3 regions of the Variovorax sp. 05L425 genome follow, and region 2 is predicted to be linked to each of the others. Evidence: riboswitches for the same ligand, from Rfam matches in the RefSeq annotation. Region 2 holds a riboswitch; each other region holds the start of a gene.
What was found. A riboswitch is a leader RNA that binds a small molecule or an ion and turns the genes downstream of it on or off. The one in region 2 is predicted to bind thiamine pyrophosphate.
Positions count from the first base shown of each region.

Region 1: it holds a riboswitch for thiamine pyrophosphate, as region 2 does, so the genes downstream of both, AC1DN9_RS22635 (LuxE/PaaK family acyltransferase) here and thiC (phosphomethylpyrimidine synthase ThiC) in region 2, are expected to answer to the same signal.
Region 3: it holds a riboswitch for thiamine pyrophosphate, as region 2 does, so the genes downstream of both, AC1DN9_RS17890 (purine-cytosine permease family protein) here and thiC (phosphomethylpyrimidine synthase ThiC) in region 2, are expected to answer to the same signal.

Region 1 covers NZ_JBFTNY010000021.1:113,436-118,060, forward strand. Annotated here, with positions in the region: gene AC1DN9_RS22610 (aldo/keto reductase) at 1-599, opposite strand, end outside; partial or broken gene AC1DN9_RS22615 (transposase) at 664-774, opposite strand; gene AC1DN9_RS22620 (hypothetical protein) at 1,046-1,216, opposite strand; gene AC1DN9_RS22625 (hypothetical protein) at 1,386-1,592, opposite strand; gene AC1DN9_RS22630 (N-acetyltransferase family protein) at 1,604-1,909, opposite strand; TPP riboswitch at 2,065-2,158, shown strand; gene AC1DN9_RS22635 (LuxE/PaaK family acyltransferase) at 2,227-3,339, shown strand; gene AC1DN9_RS22640 (acyl-CoA reductase) at 3,336-4,625, shown strand, end outside.
Region 2 covers NZ_JBFTNY010000029.1:32,618-37,242, forward strand. Annotated here, with positions in the region: gene thiC (phosphomethylpyrimidine synthase ThiC) at 1-1,793, opposite strand, end outside; TPP riboswitch at 1,875-1,980, opposite strand; gene AC1DN9_RS25655 (VTT domain-containing protein) at 2,008-2,973, opposite strand; gene AC1DN9_RS25660 (DUF3047 domain-containing protein) at 3,013-3,831, opposite strand; gene AC1DN9_RS25665 (YchJ family protein) at 4,030-4,461, opposite strand; gene AC1DN9_RS25670 (acyl-CoA dehydrogenase family protein) at 4,516-4,625, opposite strand, start outside.
Region 3 covers NZ_JBFTNY010000015.1:67,918-72,542, reverse strand. Annotated here, with positions in the region: gene AC1DN9_RS17910 (sulfate adenylyltransferase subunit 1) at 1-826, shown strand, start outside; gene fdxA (ferredoxin FdxA) at 869-1,198, shown strand; gene AC1DN9_RS17900 (NAD(P)/FAD-dependent oxidoreductase) at 1,156-2,220, shown strand; gene AC1DN9_RS17895 (phosphatase PAP2 family protein) at 2,255-2,821, shown strand; TPP riboswitch at 2,821-2,926, shown strand; gene AC1DN9_RS17890 (purine-cytosine permease family protein) at 3,002-4,339, shown strand; gene thiD (bifunctional hydroxymethylpyrimidine kinase/phosphomethylpyrimidine kinase) at 4,284-4,625, opposite strand, start outside.

The DNA.
Region 1 (4,625 bases), on a different contig from region 2:
GCGAACTTCACCGAGACGTCGGACTCGTTGATGCCGAATCCGATGGCTGCGACGGTCTTCTCACTGCGCAGCCTGTCGAGCGCCTTGTAGGCGCCCTCCATCGCCTCCTTGAAGCGCACTGGCGCATCGACCGGCCCGTGCGTCCACACGTCGCAATCGTGGATCAGCAGGATATCCAGGCGGTCCAGCCCGGTGCGCAGCAGGGACTGTTCGACGGAGCGCATCGTGCCGTCGTAGGAATAGTCAAAGCGCGCCGCATGCGGATGGCCGCCGGCAAAGCCAGGCGAGAAAACGTCCGGGTTTTTCGGCGGCGGCTTGGAGAAGGCGTCCATGATGCGGCCGATCTTGGTCGACAAGATCACGTCCTGCCGCGGTATGTGGCGCAGGCCTGCACCGACGCGTGCTTCGGCGAGCCCGTTGCCGTAGTGCGGCGAGGTGTCGAACACACGCACTCCGCCGGCGTACGCCTGTTCGATAGTGACGATGCAGGTTTTCTCGTCGAGCAATTCGTACAGGTCGCCCATGGGGGCAGTGCCGAGGCCTAGGGCCGAGAAGGCGAGTTCCGTTCCGTTGCGAGTCGTGAATTGACGTGACTTCAATGCATGTCTCCTAGGATTGCGAGTGGAATTCCCCGAGCAAAGCATAGCGCGTCCATCTGACAGCGTTCACGCCAACAGCGACTATTGCCGCCACGCTCACGATGCGCCCGGCCTCGCGTGTCTTCACGTAGGTGGCGTCGATCCACAGGTAGGGCCAGTCCCCCTCGATCTGGCGCAGATATTGCACCTGGAGGAATCACTGCGCGCGAGAATCGGCGGGCAGGAGGCGAAGCGGCAGCACGAAGGGAACGTCTTGAGCGCGTCGCGCTCAAATCACGAAGGTTGCAAGTACGCCGATTCTGCAAAGGTCGGCGGCTCTCCAGAGCCATCCTGGTGGACCACCCACCGATGGCTCTCTTTTTTGCTGAAGTTCAAATCTCAGGCGCTGGTAGCCTCTGCTGACGTTGCCGCCCTGCGATGCACGTCTGCCGGACTTCAAGCCAAGCTCAATAGCGATAAGGATTGTTGGGACGGCGATCGTACCGGTCGGGCACGCCATCGCCGTCGCGGTCCATGTAGGCGCCGCCGCGCGGCGGCGGCGGACGGTAGTTGTCGTACGGCGCGACGATGCAGCCGGACAAGGTCAATGCGGCGATAACGAGTGCGAGGCTTTTCATCTGGGTCTCCTTGGGTTGGCGATTCCATCGTCGAGCGCTCCTGTGTCGGTCCCGTGTCGTCAGCACGCAGAAGCGTGAAGCACAGTTACCGGATGTCCGCTTCGGCCTCTGGCCCCGCTCCGCCCTTGCATTGGCGCGCCTCCGAAGATGATGGCGTCCAATTGCTGGGTCAGGAAAGGAGAGAAACCGGAGCCGTGCGAACGCTCGGGGTCGCAAACTCACGGCCGACCATCGCTTTGGCGAACAGGTAGTTGCGGCGGCCGCGCTCCGAGAGTTGATCCATGTTCACCCGGCCTGCCGAGTCGCACGCGAAGGCGAACCCGCGACCCTGGTTGAAGAGAGACCGAAACCACAGCTCGAAGCGCTTGATATGCATGGATTGGGAAGTCATGACGGCCTCTGAAGATCCAGGCGAAGCGTGGTCACGGTGCCCGACAGACGCAGTGCAGCGAATCCAAATCGCCGAGCGAGCGCCAGCACGCCTGTATTGGTCGCGAGCGCATGCCCGCTCACCTTGCGAAGACCGTATCTGCGCGCCGCGGCGATAAGGCGTGACATCAGTTCGCGTCCCAGTCCGAGCCCCTGCCAGGCATCAGCCACCACGATGGCGAAGTCCGCCTCCTGCTGCGACTCCACCACGAAGCGGGCGACGTCACCGTTGCACCTCGTCAACCTGACGACCTTGGGGCTCAAGGCAAGCGGCCTGACGCCCTCCGCCCTCTTTGAAGGCGAGAAGGACGACGACCCTCGAATCCGCACGTGGGCGCTGACAACGCTGCCAAGCCCCGCTCGACGTTCCGGCGGGTTTGGAATTCGGCGCTGCGGCAACCGCGGATACGGATAAAATCCGCGATGCTCCGGGGTGCACGCAACAGTGCTGAGATTCAAACCCGCGAACTTGAACCGGTTAGGACCGGCGGAAGAAGAGCAGTTGCTTTGATCATCGGCGAATCCTGCCGACATCGAAGCGGCCCTCGGAGCACCCGTTTCACGGTCACGAAGAAGGCCTCATGCACAACTCCTCTGCGAAACAACCTGCGCCCATGGCGGCAGCCGACGAAATGGTCGCTGACGTCCTCGCCTTCATTGCGCAAGACGGTTGCACCGACGCCGACTTCGATCGTCTGGCGTTACGGCTGTTCGCCTACCAGTACGCCAACAACCAGCCGTACCGGCGCTTCTGCCAGCGGCGCGGCGCGACCCTGCGAAGCGTGAAGCGCTGGAGCGACATCCCGGCAGTGCCGATCGATGCCTTCAAGGAACTGGCGCTGCGCTGCGAGCCGCCGGCCGCAACAGATCGGGTCTTCATGACCAGCGGCACCACCCGCAGCGAGGTCAAGGGCCGTCACTTCCATCCGACGCTGGCGGTCTACGACCGCTCGATGATCCGCAACTTCTCGCAGCGCTTCATGCAGGGGCAAGGCCGGATGCAAATGGGCATCCTGTTCCCCACCGAGACCGTGCTGCCCAATTCCTCGCTCGCCCACTATCTGGCGCTGGCACGGGACGCCTTCGGAACCGCGGAGAGCCGTTACTTCATGAGCCCGCAGGGATTGGACCTCCAGGGGCTCTGCGAGGCCCTGTCGGATGCACAGCATCGCGGCGAGCCCTTTGCGCTGCTCGGCGCAAGCTACAGCTTCGTGCACCTGATCGACGAGCTCAAACAGCGCGGCCTGTCGTTCCGCCTGCCGGCGGGCAGCCGAGTGCTGGACACCGGCGGCTACAAGGGACAGTCGCGCGATCTGCCGCTCGACACCTTCTATGCGGAGCTGTCCACGTTGCTCGGCATCGAGCGATCGGACTGCATCAACATGTACGGCATGACCGAGCTGAGCACGCAGTTCTACGATGCAGGCAATGCATCGGTACCCTCGGTCAAGTCCGGCCCGCACTGGATCCGCTCTCGCCTGATCGACCCGCTCACAGGCCGCGAAGTCGAGCCTTCCGAGCGCGGGATACTGGTCCACTGCGATCTCGCCAATTTCAATTCGGTGACCACCATCCTGACCGAGGACGTGGGCTTGGCGGCGGACGGCGGCTTCCTGCTGCTGGGTCGCGCCGAGGGCGCGCAAGCCAAGGGCTGCTCGCTGGCGGTGGAGGAATTCATCCGGGCGGCCGCATGACGACGCTGCATGCGACCGCCGGCTACCTGCCGGGCCTCGCGCCGGCGGACGTGCAGTGGCAGGCCCTGAACTTCGAATCGGGCCCGACCCGACTGGAGGTCGCCGTGCCCGTGTTGAGCCCGGATCAGATGCGCGCCCTCGCCGTCCGCGTCGGGCAGGCCAGCCGTCGCCATCTGAAGACCATGACCGTGTCCGGGATCGTGGACGTGGTCGATCGCGCGATGGCCCGCCTGCTGGACCCGGCCGACCCCTACCGGAGGGAGCTCGACCAACTGTTGCCGATCGTCGGCGGCTACGACGCCGAGATGGTCCGCCTGGGCCTCACGGCATTCTTCAAGACCTTTCGCGCGCCGCAGCTGCATCGCTTCGTCGCCGAGGATTTCGCCAACCCCAAGTTGCTGGACGAATTCCAGCCACGCCCAAAGGGCGGCGCGGCAAAGGCCTTCGGGCCGGAGTTGCTGGTCCACAGCTGGGCCGGCAACGTGCCGGCCATTCCGCTCTGGAGCCTGGTCTGCGGGCTGCTCGTGAAGGCCGGCAACATCGGCAAGCTGCCCAGCGCGGAGCCGCTGTTCGCGGGCCTGTTCGCGCGGCTGCTGGCCGAAGTCCACCCTCCCCTCGCCGATTGTGTGGCCGTGGTGTGGTGGAAAGGCGGCGAAGAGGAACAGGCGGCGGCCCTGTATGCCGAGGCGGACACGGTGCTGGCCTATGGTGGCAACGATTCGCTGGAGCAGATCCGGCGCCAATTGCCGGTCACGACGCGTTTCCTGCCCTACGGCCACAAGCTGGGCTTCGGCCTGGTCAGCGCCTCGGCGCTCGACTCCCTGCGCGCGCCGGCGACGGCACGCCTGGCCGCCTGGGACGTGATGCGCTATGACCAGCAAGGCTGCTACTCCCCCCATGTCTACTACGTCGAACGAGGCGGCAGGGTGTCGCCGCGTCAGTTCGCGCAGTACCTCGCGAGCGAGCTCGCCAACCTGCAGGACCGCTTTCCGCGCCGGGCCCTCGCGCTGGAAGATTCGGCTGCGGTCGCCGGCTGGCGCCAGGGCATCGAGCTTCACGCGGTGGCAGCGGGCGTCGGGTTCGGCGACGAGCTGATCGGCGAGGATGGTGCGGCCTTCGGCGTTGCCTACACCGACGAGGCGAAGGATCTGGCACCGACGGCATCGAATCGCAGCATCCAGGTCGTCGCGGTCGATGCGCTGGATCAAGTGGTCGCGCAGATCGAAACACACCGGCCCTTTTTGCAGACGGCGGGTGTGGCCGCGGCGCCGGCTGAACTGTTCCGG
Region 2 (4,625 bases):
GCCTCGTCGATACCCTTCTGCGCCGCATATTCGCGGACTTCCTGGGTGATCTTCATCGAGCAGAATTTGGGGCCGCACATCGAGCAGAAGTGGGCGACCTTGCTGCTGTCCTTCGGCAGCGTCTCGTCGTGGAATTCGCGCGCGGTGTCGGGGTCGAGGCCGAGGTTGAATTGGTCCTGCCAGCGGAAGTCGAAGCGGGCCTGGGAGAGCGCGTCGTCGCGCGCCCGCGCGCCCGGATGGCCCTTGGCCACGTCCGCGGCGTGCGCCGCGATCTTGTACGCAATGATCCCCTGCTTCACATCGTCGCGGTCGGGCAGCCCGAGATGCTCCTTGGGCGTGACGTAGCACAGCATCGCGGTGCCGAACCAGCCGATCATCGCGGCACCGATCGCACTGGCGATGTGGTCGTAGCCGGGCGCGATGTCGATGGTCAGCGGGCCGAGCGTGTAGAACGGCGCTTCATGGCAGTGCTTGAGCTGCTCGTCCATGTTGGCCTGGATGAGATGCATCGGCACGTGGCCCGGGCCTTCGATCATGGTCTGCACGTCGTGCTTCCACGCGATCTGCGTGAGCTCGCCGAGCGTGCGCAGTTCGGCGAACTGGGCTTCGTCGTTCGCATCCGATGCGCATCCCGGGCGCAGGCCGTCGCCGAGCGAGAAGCTCACGTCGTAGGCCTTCATGATGTCGCAGATGTCTTCGAAGTGCGTGTAGAGGAAGCTTTCCTTGTGGTGCGCGATGCACCACTTGGCCATGATCGATCCGCCGCGCGAGACGATGCCGGTGCGGCGGTCCGCCGTGAGGTGGATGAAGGGCAGGCGCAGCCCCGCATGGATGGTGAAGTAGTCGACGCCCTGCTCGGCCTGCTCGATGAGCGTGTCGCGGTAGATCTCCCAGGTGAGGTCTTCGGCGACGCCGCCGACCTTCTCGAGCGCCTGGTAGATGGGCACCGTGCCGATCGGGACCGGGCTGTTGCGCACGATCCAGTCGCGCGTGGTGTGGATGTTGCGGCCGGTGGAAAGATCCATCACGTTATCCGCGCCCCAGCGGATGGCCCAGACGAGCTTCTCGACCTCTTCCTCGATGCTGGAGGTCACGGCCGAATTGCCGATGTTGGCGTTGATCTTGACCTTGAAGTTGCGGCCGATGCCCATCGGCTCGACTTCGGGGTGGTTGATGTTGGCCGGGATGATGGCGCGGCCGCGTGCGACTTCGTCGCGCACGAACTCGGTCGTGATGATCTTCGGGATGCTCGCACCCATCGGGTTGCCGGCCAGGCGCTTTTCGCGCGCGGCGTCGGCGAGATATTCGGCCATCCACTCGCGGCGGCCGTTCTCGCGGAGGGCCACGTATTCCATCTCGGGCGTGACGATGCCGCGGCGTGCGTAGTGCATCTGCGTGACGTTGCCGCCCGCCTTGGCGCGGCGCGGCGTGCGCTGCAGTGCGGCGGCGCCGGCGCGCAGTTCGGCGATGCGCTGGGCATCGCGGTCGGCGTTGGTGGCGCCATCGTCGAGCGCCAGGTGCAGGCGGCCTTCGTAACTTTCGGTGTCGCTGCGTTCGGCGATCCACGCGTCACGCACGCCGGGAAGGCCGCGTCGCACGTCGATGTCGGCGGCTGGATCGGTGTAGGGGCCGGAAGTGTCGTAAAGCGATACGCGCTCGCCGTTGGTGAGCAGCACTTCGCGCACAGGCACGCGCAGATCGGACCGGCTGCCGGTGATCACGCGCTTGGTCGAAGCAGGAAAGGGCTCACGCGTGAGCGTGAGGAGGGAGGCGAACTTGTCGACGGCATTCATGCGGGGCACTCCTGGTTGTGGGACAACGGGTGCTCCGCGATCGCTCCGGGCGGTATCGGTCCATGGAAGACGGACGGGATACCGTGGAGTCGCAGCTCTTCTTACGCTGGTATGAACCAGATCAAGTTCGCGGGTTCGGCCGCTTGGCCATCTCAGTACGCATCTGCGTGCACCCCGGAGCGGGGACGATTCTAGGCCCAGCCCGGGACGGGGATCAAGCAGGATTGACGACGGCCATCGGCGCATCGGCCAACAGAGCCCCTTCGCCGGACTGCGCTGCCCACGCATCCAGGCCGCCAGTGAGCACGCGCACACGGGTCATTCCGGCGGTCCGCAGCACCCGCGCTGCCGCGATGGCGGAGCCGTCGTCGGGGCAGTCGCAGAAGACGACAAGCTCGCGTCCGTCCGTGAATGCATCGAGCCGCTTCGGAAGCTGCTTGAGCGCAATGCCGAGGGCGCCGGGAATGGCGCGATCGTCGAGCGCGCGTGCCTCGTCGGAACGCACGTCGATCAGCGTGAGCCCCGCGCCCGCCGTCAGCGCCGCGCGCAGCGCCGCGACTTCGATGCGCTCGATGTCATCGGAGCGCAAGGCCATGCGACGTTTCTGATAGCGCCACAGCACGAATGCGGCAAGCAGCAGCGCGCAGATCACCGTCGCCGCCACGCCGATGCTGGAAAGCACCGACAACACATCCTGGATGGCGGCGTGGAACACGCGGCCGATCAGCAGGAAGCCCAGCGTCCAGATCAACGCGGCCACGGTCTCGTAGGACAGGAACCGGGTGTTCGACATCCCCAGCGCACCCGCCATCGGCGGCGCAACCACTGACACCCCCGGCACGAACTTCGCCGCGATCAACGACCAGCCGCCCCAGCGACCGATGATGGATTCGCTTTGCCTGACGCACGAGTCAGGCGACAGCGAAATGCGGCACAACAGCCGCATGACGCGATAGCCCCAGCGCCGCCCGGCGATGAACCAGACGCCATCGCCCAGGATGTTGCCGAGCACTGCAGCCACCGTCACCGCCAGGAAAGAGACCTGCCCGCCGACCGTGAGGCCGCCGGCGACGATCAGGAAAGGCACCGCCGGCACCGGCGCACCCAGGCGCGTCGCCAGGGTGGCGACGAACACCAGGGCGGGGCCCTGACTGGCGAGGAGCGCGACGAATTCGTTCATGGCGGGAATATGGCGTTGATCTCAATCGATGGCGGGCCGCTATTGCGCAGGTTTCGCTGCGGCCGGGGCAGGCGCCGCAGCGGGTGCGCCGCGCAGGTCGACGTCGGAAAAATAGGAAATCCCGTGAGCCTTGGTGTTGTCCGCGTCGGCTTGAATCGCGACGCCCACCACGTCCGGCAGCAAATCGCCCGCCTCGCCGCCGAAGGCTCGCTTGTAGTCGGCCTGCAGGTTGCGGCGCTCGGTCAGCCAGCCGCCTGCCTTGTCGGTCGCGCCCGATTCGATCACGTCCATGCGAATGCGCTTGGTGAAGGCGTTGTCGAATTCGCTGCCCTTGCTTTCCTTGACGTCCCAGACGTAGCACAGGGTTTCGGTGGGCACCGCTTCGCCGGTCGAGCCTTTCGCCAGCGCCAGCTTGGTGCGCTCGCCCACCGACAGCCGGTCAGACGGGAAGTCGAAGAAGACACAGATCTTGGCCGCGCCGTCGTCGCCGCCCTTGGTGCGCAGATCGGCACCTTCCACGAATTCCTCGACCTTCCAGCGCCAGGCGAGCGTGGCCTCGTCATTGAGCTGAACCCGCGTGGGATGGACCAGGTTGCCGTAGGACTTGTCGGCATCGACCTTGAGCACCTTCTGGCCATCGAGCTGCGTGATCTCGAACTTCGTCGGCGCCTTGTTGGGCAAGGTCGTGAAGCGCCACGGCGCGGGCGCCTGCGGACCCGGCGCGGTCGAGAACGGCGTCAACACGCCCTCGGCGCGCGCGGCCGAGGCCGCCATGCAGAGCAGCGCGGCCGCAGCAGGCAGCGCCGCCGCGGTGATCGAATGCCGTCCGCGTCCAAACCGGAATCTCGTGTTGTCCATGGCTGGCCTCTATGGCTGGTGGTTGGGAAATGGGCGCCATGCGCCCGCCGACACGGAGTGTGATCCAGGCGCGCCGCAAGATAAATACCCCATCGGGAATCGCTCTGTCTCCCGCCAGCACACAATCGCCCGGCGCTACGTCATCGATAGCACCATCCGCAGGCGCTACGCCAGCGCCGGCTTCATCGACCCGATCGGTCAGCCCAGGTCGCCGTCGACGTAGAACCAGCGATCGTGGGCCCCGTCGATTTCGCGGACGAAGCGGCTGCGCTCGTGCAGCCGGGTCGCCACGCCGGCGCTGCTGCGCTGGCGGGCGACGAATTCGACCTCCGCATGGTCGGCGTCGAGCACCGAGCGCGAGCGCACATCGAGGCCAAGCCATTTGACGCCCACCTCGAAACTGACCGTTGCCGGACGCGTCGAGGGGTGCCAGGTCGCAAGCAGGTAGTCGGCGCGCTCGCGGACGAAGGCCGTGTAGCGCGAGCGCATGAGCGATTCGGCGTCGGGGGCCGGCGTATTGTCGAAATCGTCGACGTAGCGACCGCAGCACTGGCCGTAGACGAGCGGCAGCTCCCTCCGGTCGCGGCGCCCGCAGGGACAGGGAATACGGGCAGGGTCGGGTGCGGGCATGGGGGATGTTGGCGAGGGGTTCAGCGCGTATTGTGCAGACCCCCGCATAAACCCTTAGGCCAACGCGCGCTGAATCAGCAGCTTCTGGATGTCCGAAGTGCCTTCATAGATCTGGCACACACGCACGTCGCGGTAGATGCGCTCGAGCGGAAAGTCGTTGACGT
Region 3 (4,625 bases), on a different contig from region 2:
TGCCATCGACGACGCCGAGTTGGCCTTCGAGCGCATCTCGGCCGCGCTGTCGAACTTTGCGGAAGCCGCTGGCGTGCAAGTCGCCGCCACTGTGCCGATCTCGGCGCTCAAGGGCTGGAACGTGGCTTCGCGCCATGCCGATTGGGCGGGCTACGAAGGCCCGAGCCTGCTCGAATTGCTGGAGAAGCTGCCGGTTACGGCGCAGGATGAATCCGTTCCCTTCGCCTTCCCGGTGCAATGGGTCGAGAAGTTCTCGGCGTCGGCGGACACCTCGCGCGGTCGCCGCGTGTTCTGGGGCCGCGTTGCCAGCGGCCATGTCGAGCCGGGCCAGCGGATCACCGTCCTGCCAAGCAACCAGAGCGCTACCGTTGCGCAAGTGCTGAGCCACACGCGCCAGCCGAAGACGGTGCACGCGGGTCACAGCGCCGGCATCGTGCTGGACCGCGAACTCGACGTCTCGCGCGGCGACTGGCTGCTGGAACCCGGCGCCTTCGAACCGACGCGCGAGATCACGGCCACCATTGCCTGGCTCGACGACGAACCGCTCGTGGCGGGCCGCGTCTACTGGGCGCTCCAGGGCCATCGCTGGGTCAAGGCGAAGGTCGCGCGCATCGTGGATCGCGTCAACATCACGACGCTGGATTGCGAGCCGACCGACCATCTTGAAGCCAACGCGATCGGCGACGTGGTGCTCAGCCTGCAGCAGCCGCTGGCGGTGCTGCCCTTCACGCAATCGCGTGCGCTCGGCTCGCTGATCCTGGTCGATACCGCGTCGCACCGGACCTCCGCGGCGGTGCTCGTGCGCCCAGCCCCCACAAAGGCCTAAAATTCCCGGTTTTTCCGCTTACCTTCCCGCTTTGCAACAACCATGACCCACGTCGTCTCCGAATCCTGCATCCGCTGCAAATACACCGATTGCGTTGACGTGTGTCCGGTCGATTGCTTCCGTGAAGGGCCGAACATGCTGGTGATCGACCCCGACGAGTGCATCGACTGCGCGGTCTGCATCCCCGAATGCCCGGTCAATGCGATCTACGCCGAGGAAGACCTCCCCGGCGACCAGCTCGCCTTCATCAAGCTCAATGCCGAGCTGGCCCTGGCCGATGGCTGGAAAAGCATCACCAAGCGCAAGCCTGCCCTGCCTGACGCCGAAGAGTGGAAAGACAAGACCGGCAAGATCTCGGAGCTGGTGCGCTGAGCACGCAACAAGCCCCCATCGAAACAGACGCGCTGATCATCGGCGCCGGCCCGGTCGGGCTGTTCCAGGTCTTCCAACTCGGCCTGCTCGAAATCTCCTGCCACATCGTCGACGCACTGCCCCGAGCCGGCGGCCAGTGCGTCGAGCTCTATGGCGACAAGCCGATCTACGACATTCCGGGCACGCCGGTCACCAGCGGGCGGGGCCTTTCGGAGTCGCTGTTGCAGCAGATCGCGCCTTTCAAGCCTCAATTCCATTTTGGCGAGCAGGTTTCGACCCTCGCGCGACAGGATGACGGTCGGTTTCTGCTGACCACGTCCCGACATACGGCATTTCTCGCCAGGACGGTCTTCATTGCCGCCGGTGTCGGCGCCTTCGTGCCCAAACGCATCGCCGTCGAAGGCATCGAACAGCTGGAAGGCACGAAGCTTTTCTACCACCCCGATGATTTCGACCGCTTTACCGGCCAGACCGTGGTGGTCAACGGCGGCGACGGTGCCGCGCTCGAGGCCGCGCTGGCGCTCACGCCGATCGCAAGGCAGGTCACGCTGCTTCATCGGCGAGATGTCTTCCAGGCCGAAGATGCCACCGTCGCCGCCTTGCGCGAACGCGTCGCGGCAGGTGCGATACGCCTCGCCATCGGCCAGCCTTCCGCGTTCGACGATGCCGGCCTGCGGATCATCACGCCGGACGCGCAGGCTCAATCCCTCCCTTTCGATGCCCTCATCGGCTGCCTCGGCATCTCGCCACGCCTCGGCGCCATCGCGGACTGGGGCCTGGAACTGGTTCGCAAGCAGTTGCCTGTCGACACCGAAAAGTACGAAACGCGCGAACGAGGCATCTTCGCGGTTGGCGACATCAACACCTATCCGGGCAAGAAGAAGCTGATCGTGTGCGGCTTTCACGAAGCGACGCTGGCTGCCTGGGGCGCGACGGCCATCGTCTTCCCGGACAAGTCGATCCCGCTGCAATACACGACGACCAGCACGCGGTTGCACACGCTGCTCGGCGTCAAGCATTGAACGGAGCCTGGTCCGTACAGCTACCATGCCCGGCATGCAGGAGTTGAACGTCGCGCTTTTTCACTGGCTGGCGGCCGGCAACACGCCTCATCCGCAGATCCTGTGGATTGCATCGCTGCTGGCCACCGGCACGGTCTGGTTGTGTGTGGCCCTGATCGCCTGGGCCGCGTGGCGGCAACCGTCGCAGTGGAAATACCTCGTTGCAACTCTGGTTGCGGCCCTCGCGGCCTCGATGCTGGCGCATGCCGTGGCCAGCGCCATCAACATGCCCCGGCCTTTCATTGCGGGCTTGAGCCCGGCCTACATCGAGCACGGCGCCCGTGGCTCGATGCCGAGTACGCATGCGACGGTCATGTTTACTGTCGGGTTGATCCTCTGTCTGCGGCCGGGACTGCGCATCGTAGGGCTTGCCATCCTCCTGATCGGGTTTGTCACGGGCTGGGCGCGCATTTATGTGGGTGTGCATTTTCCGTTGGACATCCTCGGGGGATTCGTTTTGGCCATGGCGATCGCCGCGGTGTTCTGGGCGCTGGTGAAGCTGTCCCATCGTTTCACCGATCCGTCACACAGTTCTACAATCCGACCTGCTTCGCCAGATTGAAGCAACGCTAGGGGTGCCGGTTCGCCGTTTCGGTGTGCCGGCTGAGAGAGTCCCTTTGAACCTGACTGAGGTAATCCTCGCGCAGGGAAGCTGGTCCGGCGGCCGCCACGTTTTCTCGCGTGACGGTCTTGCCGCCGTGGCCTCGCCCACCTGCCAAACAATTTGCATTGGAGCAAATGGATGGCAAACACAAGCAACGAGCAGACGCCGGCTGGCGCCAATGAGGCGCTGACGCCGCTGCGCGAATCCGGACGCGTCTTCCGGTGGCACGACCATATGGCGCTGTGGTTCAGCCTCGGCGTCGGTCTGCTGGTCATGCAGATCGGGGCCTACCTGGTGCCTGCGGTCGGCACGAAGGATGCGGCCATCGCGATCGTGCTGGGCTCTTGCATTGGCGCGGGACTGCTGGCATGGACCGCACGCGTCGGCTGCGAAAGCGGGCTCGCCAGCGCGGGCCTGATGCACGCGACCTACGGCAGCGCGTTTGCCCGCCTGCCCGTCGTGTTGAACATCGTGCAGCTGATCGGTTGGACCACCTTCGAAGTCGTGATCATGCGTGAAGGCACGCAAGCCATCGGCAGGCAGGCGTTCGGCTGGTCGCTCGACGGCCAGTTCGGCTCTGTGGTCACGACGCTGGTCTGGGGCGCCGTGCTGCTGGCACTGCTGTCGGGTTCGATGGTCAAGCTCGTGCGGCGCTTCGTGAGTCGCTTCGGGTTGCCGCTGGTCGTGCTGTCGCTGGTGTGGCTGAGCTGGCAGTTCGCCACGCGCATTCATGCGAAGGGACTGGAATCGTTCTGGACGCGTCCGGGTGACGGCAGCATGAGCATGTTCGGCGCGCTCGACCTCGTCATTGCCATGCCGGTCTCGTGGCTCCCGCTGGTGGCCGACTATGCGCGTCACGGCAAGCGCAGCACGGGCGGCCTGGGCGGCGCATTCGGCGGCACCTGGTTCGGCTACGCGGTCGCCAACATCTGGTGCTATGCGCTGGGCGTGATGGTCGTGAGCGTGGCAGAGCCCGGCACGGACATGCTCGCCGCATTGCTGCTGGCGCAGGGCGGGCTGGTTGCGCTGGGCCTGATCCTGGTCGACGAGCTCGACAACGCCTATGGCGACGTCTACTCGGGCTCCGTCTCGGCCCACAGCCTGATGCCGCGCTGGAGCATTCGTCGCTGGGGATTGCTGCTCGCCGCAGTCTGCATCGCCTTCGCCCTGGTCTTGCCAATGCACTCGCTCGAACCGTTCCTGTTGCTGCTGAGCTCGGTGTTCGTGCCGCTCTACGGCGTGATTCTCGGGCGGCTCGGCATGGGCACGGTCTTGGAGTCAGTGGGAACGCGACGCGTGGACTGGGCCGCAGCCGCGATCTGGATCGCCGGCATCGTGGTCTATCACGCCTGCGCCGCCTGGGCGCCGCAATGGGGATCTGCGCTGCCGACCTTGGCGATCACTTTCGTGCTTGCGTGGATCACGCGGCCCGCGCCGGAAGGCGGAACGTCGGCACTGGCGCAAAGCCGTGGTTGAGCGGTCCATGACCAGCGCCGACCTGGACGTCTGCACCGGCCGCCATGGCGGCGACAACATACTCGCGCGCGCGCTCGACAGCCTGCGGCAGCGCATAGCCGAGCGCCAGGTGCGACGCGATGGCCGAAGACAGTGTGCAGCCCGTGCCATGAAGATTGCGGCTGACGATGCGCGTCGAGGCGAGGCGCAACCGGTCGCCGTTGGCCTGCGCCAGCAGATCGACCACATCGACGCCCGGGAGATGCCCGCCCTTCAGCAGGACGGCACTCGTTCCGAGCGCCAACAG